2 regions of the Crocosphaera sp. Alani8 genome follow, and region 2 is predicted to be linked to the other one. Evidence: predicted binding sites of a transcription regulator. Region 2 holds the regulator's gene; the other holds the start of a gene.
The links. Region 2 encodes HrcA, which represses chaperone genes, less so after heat shock. Its sites were predicted from a motif close to TTAGCACTCNNANNNTNNGAGTGCTAA; they were not measured.

Region 1 (7,078 bases), on a different contig from region 2:
ATCAGGTTAATGTTAGCAATTCTAGTGATATATGGCAAAAGTTATGGTTATTTTTTGACAATATAATTAGAGAGTTTATAGAGTTGGGAAGTCTCCTTGTGGTTGGAGTTGCTATTGCCACGGTTTGCCAATCATTTCTACCCCAAATGCAACTTCTCGAATGGGGAACTACACCTTTAAACCAGCTACTAGCAATGACAGTATTTGGTTTAGTAATTTCTTTCAATTCTCTCAATTCTGCTTATTTCTTAACCCCGCTTTTATCCTCTATTTTGTACGGTTCAGGTTTAGTGTTTTTATTGTTGAATTCTCTGTTTAATATTTCTAGTTTAATTTTGTTGCTCGGAATAGTACGGATTAAATTTGCCAGTTATATAGTGATTTTAACAGCACAATTAATTCTAGTTTTGGGTTTAACGATTAACTTTTATATTAGTTAGTAATTTCTCCATCCATGAAACTACCCCGACTTGTGAAAAGTTGGGGTAGTTTGTTTTACCTTAATTTTGAGGTTTAGTAGTCGAAGTCTCCACCACCCCCTGCAGGTGCTTTTTCTTTCTCAGGTTTATCAACCACAATACATTCGGTGGTTAAAATCATACCAGCGATAGAAGCAGCATTTTGTAACCCGGAACGAGTTACCTTAGCAGGATCAACAATACCAGCTGCTAACATATCAGCATAATCACCACTAGCAGCGTCATAACCAGTGTTAAAGTCCTTCTCTTTGACTCTCTCAGCAACTACTGCACCGTTTTGACCAGCATTCTCAGCAATACGCTTCAAAGGAGCAGTCAACGCACGAGCTACAATCAAAGCACCAGTCAACTCTTCGTTGGCTAGATTACCGTTAGCCCACTCTTCTAGGGTAGGAGTAAGGTGAGCAAGAGTTGTGCCACCCCCAGGAACAATGCCTTCTTCTACGGCTGCTTTTGTGGCGTTGATAGCATCTTCTAAACGTAGTTTACGATCTTTCATTTCTGTTTCGGTAGCTGCACCCACTTTGATGACAGCAACACCACCAGATAATTTTGCTAAACGCTCTTGTAACTTCTCTTGATCGTAAGAAGATTCTGTGTCTTCCATTTGACGGCGGATCAAATCACAACGGGCTTTAACGCCTTCTTCGTTGCCTTCTGCCACAATGGTGGTGTCGTCTTTGGTTAGAGTTACCCGACGAGACGATCCTAACATTTCTAGCTTGGTATTCTCTAATTTGAGGCCAGCATCTTCACTGATAACTGTACCGCCGGTCAAAATAGCGATGTCTTCGAGCATTTGTTTGCGGCGATCGCCAAATCCAGGGGCTTTTACTGCAGCCACATTCAGCACACCCCGTAAACGGTTCACCACTAAGGTTGCTAAGGCTTCTTTTTCGATGTCCTCAGCGATAATTACTAAAGATTTGCCTTGACGAGCAACTTGCTCTAAGACAGGGACTAAATCTTGTACTAAGTTAATTTTTTTGTCTGTCAACAGGATGCAGGGTTCTTCAAATACCGCTTCCATGCGTTCAGCATCGGTAACAAAGTAAGGAGAAATATATCCTTTATCAAAGCGCATTCCTTCGGTGATTTCCAGTTCGGTGAACATGGACTTTCCTTCTTCTAAGGAAATAACCCCTTCTTTGCCTACTTTGTCCATAGCTTCAGCGATCATTTTGCCAACTTCTTCGTCATTTCCTGCGGAAATGGCACCAACTTGGGCGATCGCTTTAGAATCTTCGATGGGTTTAGCGTGGGCTGCGATTTTCTCTACTAAAAAGTCGGTAGCTTTATCGATACCCCGTTTCAAAGCAATGGGGTTAGCTCCAGCAGCAACGTTACGTAAACCTTCTTTAACGATCGCATGGGCTAAAACAGTAGCGGTGGTGGTTCCGTCTCCAGCGACATCGTTGGTTTTGGAGGCTGCTTGACGAATCAAGGAAACTCCAGTATTTTCGATATGATCTTCTAATTCAATTTCTTTTGCAATGGTGATCCCGTCATTAATAATTTGCGGGGCGCCAAATTTCTTTTCTAGAACAACGTTACGACCTTTAGGTCCAAGGGTAACAGCTACGGACTCTGCAAGGATGTCCATACCTCTTTCTAAAGCACGACGTGCATCTTCGTTGTAAACAATGGATTTAGCCATAGGTTATGCCTCTTTTTGGTCAATTCTGAATCAATACGTCAACAAAGTAGCTTTTGGGTTGCCTATGATCTCATTAAGCAACGGCAGCGAGGATATCTTTTTCCGATAGTAATACGTAGTCATCTCCAGACAGTTTGACATCGGTGCCGGCGTATTTGGAGTAGAGAACTTTATCGCCAACTTTGACATCTAATTCAGAACGACTGCCATCGTCGTTGCGTTTTCCGGGTCCAACTGCCACAACTTCACCAATCTGGGGCTTTTCTTGAGCGTTATCGGGTAATAAGATGCCTCCTGCGGTTTTTTCTTCGGCGGGGCTAACTTTTACAAAAATGCGATCGCCGAGGGGTTTAACGGTAGAGACGTTGATACTAATTGCTGCCATGAACGAATCCTCCTGGTGTTTATAATTGAAACTGAGTGCTTTGTTTCAACTTTTAGCACTCTAACCTTACGAGTGCTAATTTAGCGAAATAAGGGGAGGTCTGGCAACAGTTATCTGGGTACGGGTTCCCGAACTTATCCAGGTTACGGGCTTTCATGGTTACAATATGTAGGGATTCCAGCACAAATCGCCCTAGCATCAAAATTCAAGACGCTAGGAAAAGCTGGTTTCCGCAACTTAGCTCCTAAGATCAAAGGTCTTAATTAGGCCTCAAAGCTTGACCTGCGAAGTTTATTACTAGGATGGTAAGAGTTTAGATTTTAATGGCGGGAGGCGGATTTGAACCACCGACCTTCGGGTTATGAGCCCGACGAGCTACCAGACTGCTCTATCCCGCGTCGTCTTAACTAGTATAACAAGAACCTACAGAAAATTGCAAGGGGTTTTCAAAAAAAAGAGGATTTCTCGTTTCTTGGCAGGGATAGTCTTAGAAATAAACATTATGACCCGTCCAATAAGGTGAACCAATTACTAATAACAAACTAACGTATGTTCCCCACAATAATACTTCAATAAATTGCGGATTCCGTCGAATAATTAGAGTAGAGGTGACAGCCCAGGTCAAAGCAATGGTTATTAAAGTTAAAACCCAAAATAAACGTTCAGATAGTAAGGCAAGATCAGACCGATCAGATACTAATTTGAAATCAAAGGGAAAATGTAAAGCAATAACAAGGCCAACAATACCAATTACTCCTGACAGGCTCAATAAAACCATCCACCAAGATTTGGGATAGGAATTATATTGGGGCCAATTTTTGATTTCATGAAAAATTATTCCGTTTGTCAATGCTAAAACAGGACAAAAAGGTAAAAGATAACCCATACCGTCCAGGGGAAGAAGAAGAATCATTCCACCATAAAAACCACCCCAAACTAGTACTAATTTAGCCCATCCCCAGTTTAGGGATTTACGGGCTAGTTTGAGTCCATAAAAAGCGAATATAAGCCAAGGCCAACAATATTTAATAATAGCTACAGGATAGTAGGTTAATGAACTAAAAAATTCAAGGGAACTCACTTTAACAGAGTGGAAAAAAACCTCATTCAAAAATGGTTGTCCATACACCAACCATTCCATCCAATACCAGATTAAAGCTGGTAAAACTCCCAAACAAACCCCCATCCAAAAATAAATAGAACTCAAAAGTCTAGGGGTGTCCCAAGCCAAAAAAACAATTAAAACAATTGTTAGTAAACAGCCAATTAATCCTTGGGTTAAAAATAGCCCACTCAAACTTAAGCCTACAGCCAAAGACCAGCGAAAATCTCTACGGGATCGCAGCACACACAACACAGTTAGAATTGACCAAAAGAGAACAATTCCGTCTAACATAGCTAGACGACTCCAACGAACTATTGGAAATAACATTAAGTAAACTAAGGCACTGAATATAGCAGGTTGCCAGAAAACAAAAATCTCCCGTCCTACTGCGTACAACAAAGGCACGGAAACCGAGGCAAATATGGCTCCCACTAAGCGAAGATTTCCAGGAATTATCTCCCCTTGCCCACTGGTTAGAGTTAATAAAAATAACCCTAAAACGGGATGCTGATGGTAAGGTTCACCTTCTAGGGTAGGAAATAGCCAGTCTCCAGATAAAAATGGTTTTTGTGCCATTTCTTCCACCAATTGACCGATAATGCGTTCTGAGTCTAGTAAGGGAGAACCATCGAGGTTAAATACCAAGAGAATTAGGGCAACCACCAATAAACCAACCCAAGAAAAAAGACTACGCCAAGTGTCGTGACGTGGGTGTAAAAATTTTAAAGGATGCCAAGTAAATGTGTTGGAGTTCATAGGAGTGAGAATTTCTTATTAGTCAATTTTGAAGCTGTTGCCATTAAACAGTTACTAGTTTAATGGGAAAATTGGGTTGTAGCAGAGTGCTATATTTGAAAAACAAAATAATTAGTGGTAATAGCCCTCGTAAAAAAAATATGTTTGGTTTTTTATTCTCTCTAAAGAGTCCTGTAGAAAAAAAATTAAAAAATATTACTTTAGGAACTCTCGCTGCTATTCTAGCTGTCTTTCCTGCTTATGCCCAGTCAAGGCTTGTTTTTATTTACCCTCCTCTTAACTTGTCTTTGGGAGTTGATTCCTTAGAACTGTTTGCTAATGAAGGGGTAATCAATAAAGAATTAGCCTACTATATGAATTTAGCCGGGGTCAATGAGGAAGAAAAAGAAGCATTTAGAGAGGCATTACTGAAAAAAGCTGACCTCAACCCTGTAGAAGTTTCTCGTTTCTTCAATAGTCCTATGGGACAAGAACTTTTACACCGAGTTGGTCACTTGTTTTCTATTCAGGGGGGAAGGAATGGACTATACGCTATTAGAGGGGCTATGGTTCAAGCTGCTTTTGATGAAGAAGGATTGAGCTTACTGAATTTTCTACGTCATTTGCCTGTTAATATGCAGTTCAACCTGGAAGAAATTCTCAAAGCCGCTACTTATTTAGAATTATTGGGACAGGAAACCAGTGCTATTGTCACAGAAATGAAAACCATCTCCGCTCAAACAAGGGAACAGGAGACTGTCCCTAACTTTAGTGAGATCAGAGATATTCGTCAAAGGGGAGATTATGGGGTTGGGCCCTCCCGTAGACTAAAATTATTCGATCAGAGTCGTGAACGGGAGTTTGAGGTAGTCTTGGTGCAACCGCAACGATGGCGAGAGGGAAAAACCCCTGTGATCGTTTTTTCCCACGGTTTAGCTTCTCGTCCGGAAGATTTTAAAGAGGATGTCTTACAGTTAGCTTCTTACGGTTATGTGGTTGCTTTACCTCAACATCCTGGTAGCGATTTGAATCAGCTTGAAGAAATGTTACAAGGGTTTTCTCGGGAGATTGTTAAAGTTGATGAATATGTGGATCGTCCCCTAGATGTTAGTTATGTGATCGATGAATTAGAAAGACGAAATAGAACGGAATTTGAGGGACGTTTAGACCTGAATAATGTGGGGGCAATGGGTCATTCTTTTGGGGGATATACCGCTTTAGCTTTAGCCGGAGCAAACCTAGATTTTGACACTTTAGAAGAGATTTGTGGACAGGAATTATGGGGGCCTAATTTATCTTTACTGTTGCAATGTCGGGCTTTAGAACTACCTCGAAAAGAGTATAATTTTCGAGATGAGCGTATTACTTCTGCTTTCGTAATTAATCCTGTTACTAGCGCAGTTTTTGGTGCTAGAGGACTTTCTCAAATTACTATTCCTGTTCTTTTAGCTGCCGGAAGTAGTGATCCGGCAACCCCGGCTGCCATTGAACAGTTACAAGCCTTTGTTTGGATTAATACAGATGACAAATACTTTGCTTTGATAGAAGGACAAGCCCACGTTAACTTTTCCAAGTTGGATGCACAAATGAAGGCGGTTTTAGATTCTTTACCAGATTTAAAACTTCCTGATCAGACAGTAATTGATACTTATGGTAATGCTTTTTTAGTGGCTTTTGCTGAGGTTTATGTTGCCGAGAATGAGGAGTTTCGTCCCTATTTAACTTCTAGTTATGCCAAGTATATTAGTCAACAGCCTAATCCTCTGCATCTAGTTCAAGATGACGCGGAGATTCCCTTGAGTGAGTTATTTAATAGTAGAAAAGCCTCAAGAACACCAGCTATTCATCCTCGTAATATTATTCCCAACAATGACTAATTTAAGCAATCGCCAAAAAATTTTACTTATTACAACCCTCAAATAATTGATAGGTTTCTCTGATGTTGGGGCATACTAACTTTATGATGCTATGACAACGGAACAGGATGCTTGAGACGGGAAAAAAATATTTTCTCTCAATAGTTAACTTCTATACCCTGCCAATCTTTTTACCTTGAAGAATGACCCATGAGTTCCTTGATAAAAATACCTAGACCTTCCTCCAATACCGATGAGACATCATCCAACCCCATGACAAACCCTGGACTGTGGGAAGCCCTGGAGGCTGAGTTAGTTTATATTCAGGACAGATCAGGGAAATACCTATCATTTTACGGAGACATAGGGGAACAATTAACTATCGAACCGGAAGATGTTATTGGTTTTTTTCCAGAACAAAGCCTAAAACCAGTATCCCCAGAGGCCTATTACAAAAGGATTAAAAGGGTTCTAGACAGAAAAATTCCCGAACAGTGTTACTGTGAATTTGAATACAGGAATCAAACCTTTGCCCTAGAATTGGTCATCAGCCCCATTTTACAGAAAAAGAAACCAGTAACCACTGTTCTTGTTATGGGGCATTTCTTAGCAGATAACGAGATAAGTGTAATCAATAATTCGGCTTTACCCACCCATCCTGAACCCTATCAAAAACTGTTAACTAAAATTGCCAGACAAATTCGCCGCACCCTCAACTTAGAAACCATCTGGCAACAAACCGTAGATAGTCTCGGAGAAGCGTTACAAGTCAGTCGTTGTTTGATGATTTCTATGGAACCACAGCAAGAATATTTAGACGTTAAAGCTGAATACTGTAACCCCTGTTGTGTTTCGGAATTA
Region 2 (9,949 bases):
ATATAAATAGCGAGAATTAGTCTTTGCTTTTTGTGTTTCAAAAATTTCTCTGTTCCCCGTGACTAACCTAAAAATTTGATTATAAAATTCTTATGGCAAGTGTAGCGCAATCCCCGTATACAAAAGAGCAGATTTCAGCTTGGTTGAGAGGTTTACTAACTATCGCTTGGTGTGATGGTGACTATGATCTCCAAGAACAGAAGTTGATCGCAGATTTAACTAAGGATTTGTCTGTCGATGATCAACAAACCCTTTCCTACCAGTCTATCGAACCAGAAGAGTTAGCAAACGCTTTGGGTGATGATGTCAAAACTGGGGAGAACTTCTTAAGAACTGCTGTATTAGTTGCGATCGCCGATGGGATATACTCTACACCAGAAGCGGAACTTTTGCATCAGTATAGCGAGGCTTTAGGGTTAAAAATAGAGGCATTGAATTCTTTGGAACATACTCTCTGTAAACCCAACGGAGAAGAGCCTCAAGCCCAAGTAACGGGTAATGCAGCCCCTTTGGTGAGTCCTCCTCAACCTCAAGCTGACTTATTGCATCCCCTCAAAGATTGGTTGGATGGCATGGATATTCACGATCCTAGTGTAGCTCGATTTATTTGTAAGATGGTTCCACCTCAGTGTCCCTTTGAACGGGACATTAAGCTGTTTGGTCACAAAGTTGTTCATATTCCTCCTTTGTGTAAGCTTAACCCTTTGTATGAACAGTTAGTAGGGTTAAGATTCAGGGCATTATCTTATTTAGCTGATGAATGTCACGAAGATATTTCTGAGTTTATCTAGATTTAATTTTCTATATGAATAGGTAACCCATAGGTGCATTTATCCTATGGGTTATTATGATTATTAGTTATTAATTTCCGTTATCCCTGCGGCGGTTAATGCTTCTAAAAACTGGGTTTCTGATAGTTGAGCAATACCTAATTTCTGAGTTTTTTTCAATTTATCTCCAGGGTTTTTCCCAACAATAACGTAATCAGTTTTAGAACTTGGCGAACTGGTTAAAGTTCCTCCTACTCGTTGAACCAAAGATTTAGCTTTTTCTCGGTTCATACTATTTAGACTGCCAATAACGGCTAGTTTCTTGGCTTCTAAAATAACTTCATTTTTTATTTTTTCTTTTATTTCTTTTTCTTTTTTTTTCTCTTCTTTCGTAGATTTTTCTTCCACTTCTTTAATATCTTGTTCGACACCTGAAATGCCTTCCTTATTCTCTTCTACAATTAACTTTTCATCTTCCTGTTTTGGCGGAGTATCTAATGTTTCTTTTTCCTGCTTTATAGAAGCTAATTTATTTTCCAATTCAGTAATTATTTCTTCTTGCTTTTTAATTTTTTTTTCCAGTTTTTCTCTCTCTTCGGCTATTTTTTTACTCTCTTCTCGTTCTTTCTTTAAGCTATTATTGTCTTCCTCTAGAGCTTTTAGCTGTTTCTCTAAAGATGCAATAGTTTCCTGTTGCTGAGTTAAACTATTTTCTAAAGATTGTTTTTCCTCTCTAATACTATTTACTTGCTGTTGCAAGTCTTTTTCTAGCTCATTTTTCTCTTGAGATAAACTCTCTAGTTGTTTTTCTAAAGCTACGACGGTTTCCTGTTGCTGAGTTAAACTATTTTCTAAAGATTGTTTTTCCTCTCTAATACTATTTACTTGCTGTTGCAAGTCTTTTTCTAGCTCCTTTTTCTCTTGAGATAAACTTTCTAGTTGTTTTTCTAAAGCTACAACTATTTCCTGTTGCTGAGTTAAGTTATGTTCTAAGGATTGTTTTTCCTCTCTAATACTATTTACTTGCTGTTGCAAGTCTTTTTCTAGCTCCTTTTTCTCTTGAGATAAACTTTCTAGTTGTTTTTCTAAAGCTACAACTATTTCCTGTTGCTGAGTTAAGTTATGTTCTAAGGATTGTTTTTCCTCTCTAATACTATTTACTTGCTGTTGCAAGTCTTTTTCTAGCTCCTTTTTCTCTTGAGATAAACTTTCTAGTTGTTTTTCTAAAGATACAACGGTTTCCTGTTGCTGAGTTAAACTATTTTCTAAACTTTCCCTCTTAGCGATTACTGTTTTTAATTCTTGGTTTAAAGAATCTTTTTTTTGAGTCGCTTCTTGCAGATTACTATTAATCTTATTTCGCTCTTCTCTAAGGTTTCCCAGTTGTTGCTCAAGATTAGATAAATCTTTTTTGTAAGTCTCTTCTAATTGCAGTTTTTGCTGCTCTAAAGATTGATTTTTTTGCTGACTTGCTGTAACTTTATCTTGTTCCTGTCTAACCATATGTGATAAATTACTCTTCTCTTCGTGTAGTTTAATAACATCATTCTCGAATGCTGTCACTTGTTGCTTTATATAAACATAATCCTTTTGTAAATAATCATTCTTTTGGGTCAACTCTTGATTAGTTTGCTCAAGATTGTGCAATTGTTTTTCCAAACTTTCTTTCTCTTGATCTAACTGTTTTTGTTGTTCTAATAAAGTTGTTTCTCGTTTTGAATAATTGTTACGAAGTTGCCAATAGGCGATCCCAAAAGCACCTAACACAAACGTCAATGCACCAATTTCATAAACCAATGGGTTAATCATATATATGTCTCCTACTAAACAAACAGCAACTAACTAGTACCAGTGTCGAAGGTGTAGCGTCCTAGTTGCAATCAAGACCGTCCCATATTTCTATATATATCAGGATGCGATCGCCTTTTGTGAGAAATCTTTTCAATGCTCACAAATCTTAACGTACTGTTAACTCCATCCATATTCCAGGAGATTTGTCAAATATTTGTTAATCACTAAGCAATCTTTTTCTAATATTAGACTGAGATACTTTTAACCTCTGGCTGCGCTTAAGGAAGGTAAGAAACTAACAAGGGAAGGAAAAATAATGATTAACATTAAGACTAAAAGTTGTAGCAAAATAAAAGGAATGGCACCTCTATAAATGTCTTCTGTTTTTAGTTCCGGTGGTGCCACTCCTCTAAGATAGAATAGAGCAAAACCAAAGGGAGGAGTTAGAAAAGAAGTTTGTAAATTAGCAGCTAAAATCACCCCATACCACATTAAATCAATACCAAGTGTTTCCGCAACAGGTTTAAAAATAGGAATTACAATAAAAGCAATTTCAAAAAAGTCGATAAAAAAGCCTAAAATAAACACTGTGAACATACTTACAGCCAAAAATCCATATTTTCCTCCCGGCAAATTCGTTAAAATTTCCAACATAAAACTATCCCCATCAACTCCTCGAAAAACTAAACTAAAAGCAGTTGATCCAAAAAGGATAAAAATGACCATTGTGCTAATCCTTAAAGTTGCGTCACAAGATTGTTTTAAAGTAACCCAACTCAACTGCTTATTAAAAGCAGCTAAAATCATAGTTCCTAACGCACCTACTGCACCAGCTTCTGTGGGGGTAGCCACACCAAAAAAGATACTTCCTAACACCAATAAAATTAACGATAAAGGAGGAAGCATCGCTTGACAGACATTTTTTACTAAGGTTCTTTTACTAATATTTCTTTCTTCTGGGGGTAAAGGTGGCGCAACATCGGGACGGATTAAAGAAGTAATAATAACATGAATTGCGAAGGCACTAGCCATCATTAATCCGGGAATAATTGAGCCAATAAATAAATTTCCCACAGGAATTCCTAATTGATCTGCTAATACCACTAAAACAATACTAGGAGGAATTAATTGTCCCAAAGTTCCTGATGCAACGATCGCACCCGCTGCCAATTCTTTGTTATAGCCATAACGTAACATAATAGGTAGAGAAATCAAGCCCATTGCAACTACAGTTGCTGCTACAACTCCTGTAGTTGCGGCTAATAAAGCACCGACAATAACCACTGCTAAAGCAAGTCCACCTCGTAATCTACCGAATAAAATTCCTATTGTTAACAGCAATTTTTCAGCAATACCTGTCTTTTCCAACATCGCTCCCAAAAATATAAAATAGGGAATGGCTAAGAGGGTATAATTAGCCATAATGCCAAAAATTCGACTAGGTAATGCACTCAAAAAAACGGGGTCAAATGCCCCTAAAATGATTCCAATAACCGCAAAAATAATCGAAACCCCACCCAAAGAAAATGCCACGGGGTAACCAAAAGAAAGTAAAATTAATGCTCCGAGAAACATTAAAGGACCCAACCAATCATACCCTATTATCATTATTTATCTCCTCAGATGTGGATTGATCGGTAAAAATAGCCCAGTTTTTAATTGCTTCGGCCATACCTTGAAAAATAAGTAAAATATAACTAACAATAATCATCGACTTAATTGGATATCTAGGAAGTCCCCCAGGATCAGAAGACATTTCCCAAATTTTCCAAGAATTAACCACATTACCCCAAGAGTAATAAATTATCATTAAACAAAAGGGAATTAAAAATATAAAAACTCCAATAAAATTAGCTAAAGCTTTTCGTTTTGGTGACCAATCTTTATAGAGAAGATCAACTCTAACGTGTTCATCGTGCTTAAGAGTATAAGCTGCTCCCAAAAGAAAAACAATATCAAACAAGTACCACTGTATTTCAATTAACCCATTGGAGGTGAGATTTTGTCCAATAAACCTCCCTAAATATCGTCCGATTACATTCCATACCCCGACAAAAATCATCAAAAGAACTAACCAATAAGTTAACTTTCCTATCCATTCATTGATTGTGTCGATAATTTTGGCAATACTTAGTAGTTTTTGCAACGTTTAGCCTCGATTTCAACTCATAAGTATTTTAGTATAACAATATGAGGTTAAGGGTAGAAAGTTTATATAATTTTAAGTTTTTTAATAATAATTTTGTGTTAGCCCTACCTAAGCAATGCTAACCAAAGCTTCCGATAAATATTCTGCCGTTGATTCTACTAAAGGGATTGTATTTTCGTATAACATTCGAGTTGGTCCTATTAATCCCACACTTCCTACAGCAGTATCTCCTTGACAGTAAGTAGCAGAAACTAGACTACAAGAATGCATAGATTCCAGATGATTTTCTGTCCCAATTTTAAGGGTAACTCGTCCGTTTGATAACTCAGATTCAGGTATATCTAAAATCAAAGGTAAGAGTTTATCTTGTTCTTCTTCCAGTAAGTGTAGCAACATTTGAACTTGTTCTAACTGGGAAAATTCGGGTTGTCTCAAAACTTCTGAGACACCATGAATCATCACTTGATTAGAAATTGATGTCTTTAGATAGGTTTGTAGTTGCTTGAGTAAGCTTTTCAAAAAATCTGTGTAACTAATAAAATCTTGATCTATTTTTTGCCAATCTAAGTTATTTAGTTCTAATAAAGATTTCCCTTTCAACTGACTGTTTAAAAAATTTGATAAAATATTTAATTCCTCTTCTAACCAATCCCGATCTTCTTCGTTATCTCTGACTAAACTAAGGGGAATATCCACCACTATTGATTGAGTTTGCAGGCTATCGGTAACAACTAACAACATAGCTTGCTTCGCTGAGATAGGTATTAGTTGCAGGTGACGAAGCTGATTAGGAGAAGTTTGCGGTAAAGTAATTAGAGCAATGTAACCACTTAAATTGGCTAGGATTTGAATTGCCCGTTGTAATGCCGCTTCAAAATTGTAAGTTTTTTGGTTGAGTTTTTGAGTTAAATTCTGTTTTATTTTCTTAGCACTTTTGGCGTTAGGTGTCATTAGATTATCGACATAAATTCGATAGCCAAAATCAGAAGGAATGCGACCGGCTGAAATGTGGGGTTGATATAAAAAACCCGCCTTTTCCAGTTTACCTAAAGTGTTGCGGATGGTGGCAGAACTTACACTAAAATCGTATTCAGTTATTAAAGTTTTTGAGCCAACCGGTTCAGCTGTCGCAATATAATGTTGTACCGTAGCCCTTAAAATGTCTTGATGACGTTGATTTAATAAAGTGGTAACTCTCATAATGATTGGCGTAGTCAATCTAAGACTTAATAAAACAGTTGTTAATATTAAAGCAGTTTTGTGCCATTAATATTGAGGAATCGTTTCATCAACTTTCGCAGAGTAGGCTGCAATACCTCCTGTTATGTTTTTAACATTGGTGAAACCGTTGTTAAGTAGCCAAAGACACATCTGGGCTGATCTCATTCCATGATGACATAAAACGAGGGTTTCTTTGTGGGGATCAAAACGCTGAGTAATTTCTGAAGACCATTGTTGAAACTGACTTAATGATAGTATTTCAAAGCCGCCGATACGAGCGATCGCAACTTCTTCTGGTTCCCTAACATCGATTAATTGTAACTCATCGGGGTCTTGGGCTAACCGTATGGCGAGTTCCTCAACGCTGATAACAGGAATAGAGGGAGATTGAGTCATGGGGATAATTAACAGTTGAATGTATCTACGTAAACATTAACAAATTTATGGGGGTACTACTGCAGAGTAGAAACTCCTAATTTGACATAAATAATTAAAACATTTTATAATTGGTGTTTGTGTGTCTGATTCGATGCTCGGATCAGGTTATGGCATCACTAAAAAGCACAGAGCAATCATCATTTAAGTTTAGCTTTGCGCTACCTGTACGGCAACAAAAACAAAGACAAAATTATGACTTATGCAATCATTGAGGCCGGGGGAACCCAACTTCGGGTTGAACCTGGCCGTTTTTACGATCTTAATCGTCTCACTGCCAATGAGGACGGATCTTACGTTATCGATAAAGTATTATTGATTAACAATGACGATGAAATCACCATTGGACAACCTTTTATTGAGGGAGCTACCGTAGAAGGAACGGTGATGGAAAATCGACGGGGAAGGAAAGTGATCGTTTATAAAATGCGTCCTAAAAAGAAAACCCGTAAAAAACGGGGTCACCGTCAAGAATTAAGTCGTTTAATGATTAATTCTATTAGTGTTAATGGCGCTGTTATTGCAGATACACCCTCAGACACCACTCCAGAAACTCCCTCCGATACCACAGAGGGAGAATAATTCTACAATAGACTTAATTATTACAAGGAAGATAACCAATTATGGCTCACAAGAAAGGAACAGGAAGTACCAGAAACGGACGGGACTCTCGCGCCCAACGACTCGGGGTTAAACGCTACGGTGGACAAGTGGTTAGGGCTGGTAACATTCTCGTTCGTCAACGGGGAACCAGAGTTCACCCCGGTAATAACGTGGGACGGGGTAATGATGATACCCTCTTCGCTTTGATCGATGGGATTGTTACTTTTGAGTATAAAACCAAAAGTCGTAGAAAGGTTAGCGTCTATCCTGTCGCTGCTGAATAATACTAATTTCCTCAAGTATTGTATCAATTCCCGTAGGGGTCAACGACCGTTGACCCCTATCTACGTTTAACTGATATCTAATACTCCTGACTCCTGACTCCTGACTCCTGCCTTCTGACTCCTGACTCCTAACTCCTAACTCCGTTTCACCCACATTTTAACTAAGGGAATTTCAAAATCATATTGACTGTCTATCTGCTCAATGATGTGATGTCGTAACATATACTGTAAAGCTTTTTCTGTAATCTCATCTCTATCTGTATTGGGTTGTTGTCCTTTAGCTAAGTTCAACAGTAGATTTTGTCCTGCTAAAATCTCCTCTTCCGACTCACCGGTAAACTCTGTCCAAACATTGGTAAAGTAGGGTTCCCCGTTAATAAAACCGTCTTTAATCGCAGCTTTTAATAGTTCTGGGGTAATCTTATCAGTGTGATGAAGATTTGCTTGAGTTACCATTGCAGCACCCAAAAGTTGCAATAAATAGGGTTGACAATGGGTCAGTTGCAACACTTCTTCCACAATACCCTCATCGTAACGCAAGGTAAATTCTGGATCGGGATCTAACAGTAATTCTCTTGCTTCTTCTGGTTCAAGATAAAGCATTTCAATGGGAACCACACTGATAAAATAACTACTCCAGTTCGGTCCAATTTCATCGAGGGTTTTCACACCAGAAAAAAGAAACCCTAATTGATCGTAATGTTGAATGAGATGACGCAATTCATCAAACAATTTTAAGCTTATTTGTCCTTCATTAATGGCTGTACCAATCTTCTCAAATTCATCTAAATTAAGTAATAGTTGTCTATCTTCTAGTTTCTCTAGTGCTTCATCTAACCAGTCTTCTAAAACAGTATAAGGACTCTCTTTAAACTGGTTACGCTTGGGGGGTGTGGGTAATAGAACCCCTTGACTCTTACTATCTTTGTAAATGGCACGAACTAAACCCTGACAAAAATCCGCTTCACTGTTGGTAATAGCCGCGCTTTGCATATCGAGAAAAACAGGCAATACGTCACTAGGAAAGAGACGGGGAAGATTATATAAAAAAGAGGTTTTGCCACAACGACGGGGACCGTAAAGAATGAGGGTGGGGCGATCGCTATTTAAAATACGGCGTACAATATCCTCAGCGAACTTGCGACGACCTTTAAATAAGTAATCACGGTTCAGACGCACAGGGTTGCCAAACTGAAAGGGGTTGAGTTGTTCCCCTTGGGACTGTTTTTGCTGTTCTTCTAGTTCAAGTTCAATGACTCGCTGCCATCTGGTAATCACAGGTTGCCAACGCTTAATCTCAGGGGGTTTAAGTCCCAGTGCTGGCAGTTGTGCGGATAAACTTGCTAATCTATCTAAAACACGCTCTAAACCCCGTTCTCGTAAGGCTCCATTACTCGCTTCTAAAGCTGCTTCAATATCCCTGGCAACCCCTTGTAAGCGAGGGAAAATGATAGAAAGTTCTGGTTTAATATAGGGGGAAATTTCTGTTTGAGGAGTGTTTTCTGCTTCGCTGTCTGATTGATAAAAAGTAGGAACCAGTAACGGTAATAAAGGATGTTCTGGTTTGGCAATAGATACCAGTTCAGCTAAGGTTTTGACGGTGGTTAATTGATCGGCAATAATTTGGGGTAAGGCTTGTTTAATGGTGCTTTGGAAACCAGGTAAGGGTAACGCTTGCATTTGTTTAAAGGTTTCCATTGCTCTTGAAGTATTGCTACGGAAGGCGGAGGCTAAAATGCGATCGTGGTTGGGTAAAGGTAGCCAGAGTAACTCTGTTGTATGGGGAGGTAGCAGTTTTAAACTTTGTATGGGGTTATCATTAAACCTGAAGAGGCTAAAACGTTTAAGTGAAGGAAGTGATGGGAAGATGCTGATAGGGGTTGAGAGTAAATAGTCTGGGAAGAGTCGATAATAAAAAATTAATGTGATGGGAATGGTCAATAGGGAGTTGAAGCCAAGATTTTCAAAGCTAAGCAAGGTTAATATTCCTGCTGTGATGATACCTAGCCATTTTTTTTGTTCTGTTGCAAAGTTAAAAGCCACTAGGATGCAAGTCAACATGAATAAAGGCAACGGTAAAGTAGTCACCCCCGCCACTCCTCCCGCCACTCCTCCCGCCACGAAGAACGCCACTCCTCCCGCCACGACGACCGCCACGACGACCACATCATCATCGGTTTTAAGTTGGTTTTTGAATGTAAACAAAACAAAGGCTGAATATCCAGTAGCAGATAAAATAAACAACCAATTTTCACTGGCCAACCAACTCCCCACAAAAAAGCTGACTGTTCCACCAATAACAAAAATGGTGTGTGATAACGAAAGACGGTTGTTTTGTAGAAACCAAAATGTCAGAACATTAGTAATGATTAAAAGAACTGTCCCTGCGGTCAGACCAACTGCTATTTGAGATAAGGGGGGTAATATATCCAATGCTTCATTTAATCCTGTTAACCAAAAGTCAGGTTGTTGGAGATAAACCATTAACCAGATTAAAGGAACAGGTAATCCATAGGATAAAAACCAAACACTAGCACCATAACCTGTTAGTAAAATAATAGGTATCTGTAACCAGTCTATTTGTTGACCTTGGATAGCAATATTTACAATTAAAGGAAGACTTAGAAATAGTAATAATAAAAAGTATTGAGCAACAAAACTAAAGTTAAAACTAAATAGAAGAATATCCAAGGAGT

Region 1: groES (co-chaperone GroES) is a predicted target of HrcA. The motif match lies at 2,574-2,600, and genes of this name have one in related genera.

The regions. Positions count from the first base shown of each region.
Region 1 is NZ_JARVCN010000097.1:2,305-9,382, forward strand. Features, by position in the region: gene P9B04_RS07105 (permease) at 1-440, shown strand, start outside; gene groL (chaperonin GroEL) at 514-2,136, opposite strand; gene groES (co-chaperone GroES) at 2,210-2,521, opposite strand; tRNA gene P9B04_RS07120 (tRNA-Met) at 2,846-2,919, opposite strand; gene P9B04_RS07125 (ArnT family glycosyltransferase) at 3,009-4,382, opposite strand; gene P9B04_RS07130 (alpha/beta hydrolase) at 4,478-6,238, shown strand; gene P9B04_RS07135 (sensor histidine kinase) at 6,428-7,078, shown strand, end outside.
Region 2 is NZ_JARVCN010000013.1:4,983-14,931, forward strand. Features, by position in the region: gene P9B04_RS01080 (Mo-dependent nitrogenase C-terminal domain-containing protein) at 93-791, shown strand; gene P9B04_RS01085 (BRCT domain-containing protein) at 855-2,579, opposite strand; gene P9B04_RS01090 (TRAP transporter large permease) at 2,823-4,169, opposite strand; gene P9B04_RS01095 (TRAP transporter small permease subunit) at 4,153-4,707, opposite strand; gene hrcA (heat-inducible transcriptional repressor HrcA) at 4,819-5,910, opposite strand; gene P9B04_RS01105 (rhodanese-like domain-containing protein) at 5,977-6,327, opposite strand; gene rplU (50S ribosomal protein L21) at 6,562-6,948, shown strand; gene rpmA (50S ribosomal protein L27) at 6,990-7,253, shown strand; gene P9B04_RS01120 (hypothetical protein) at 7,389-9,949, opposite strand, start outside.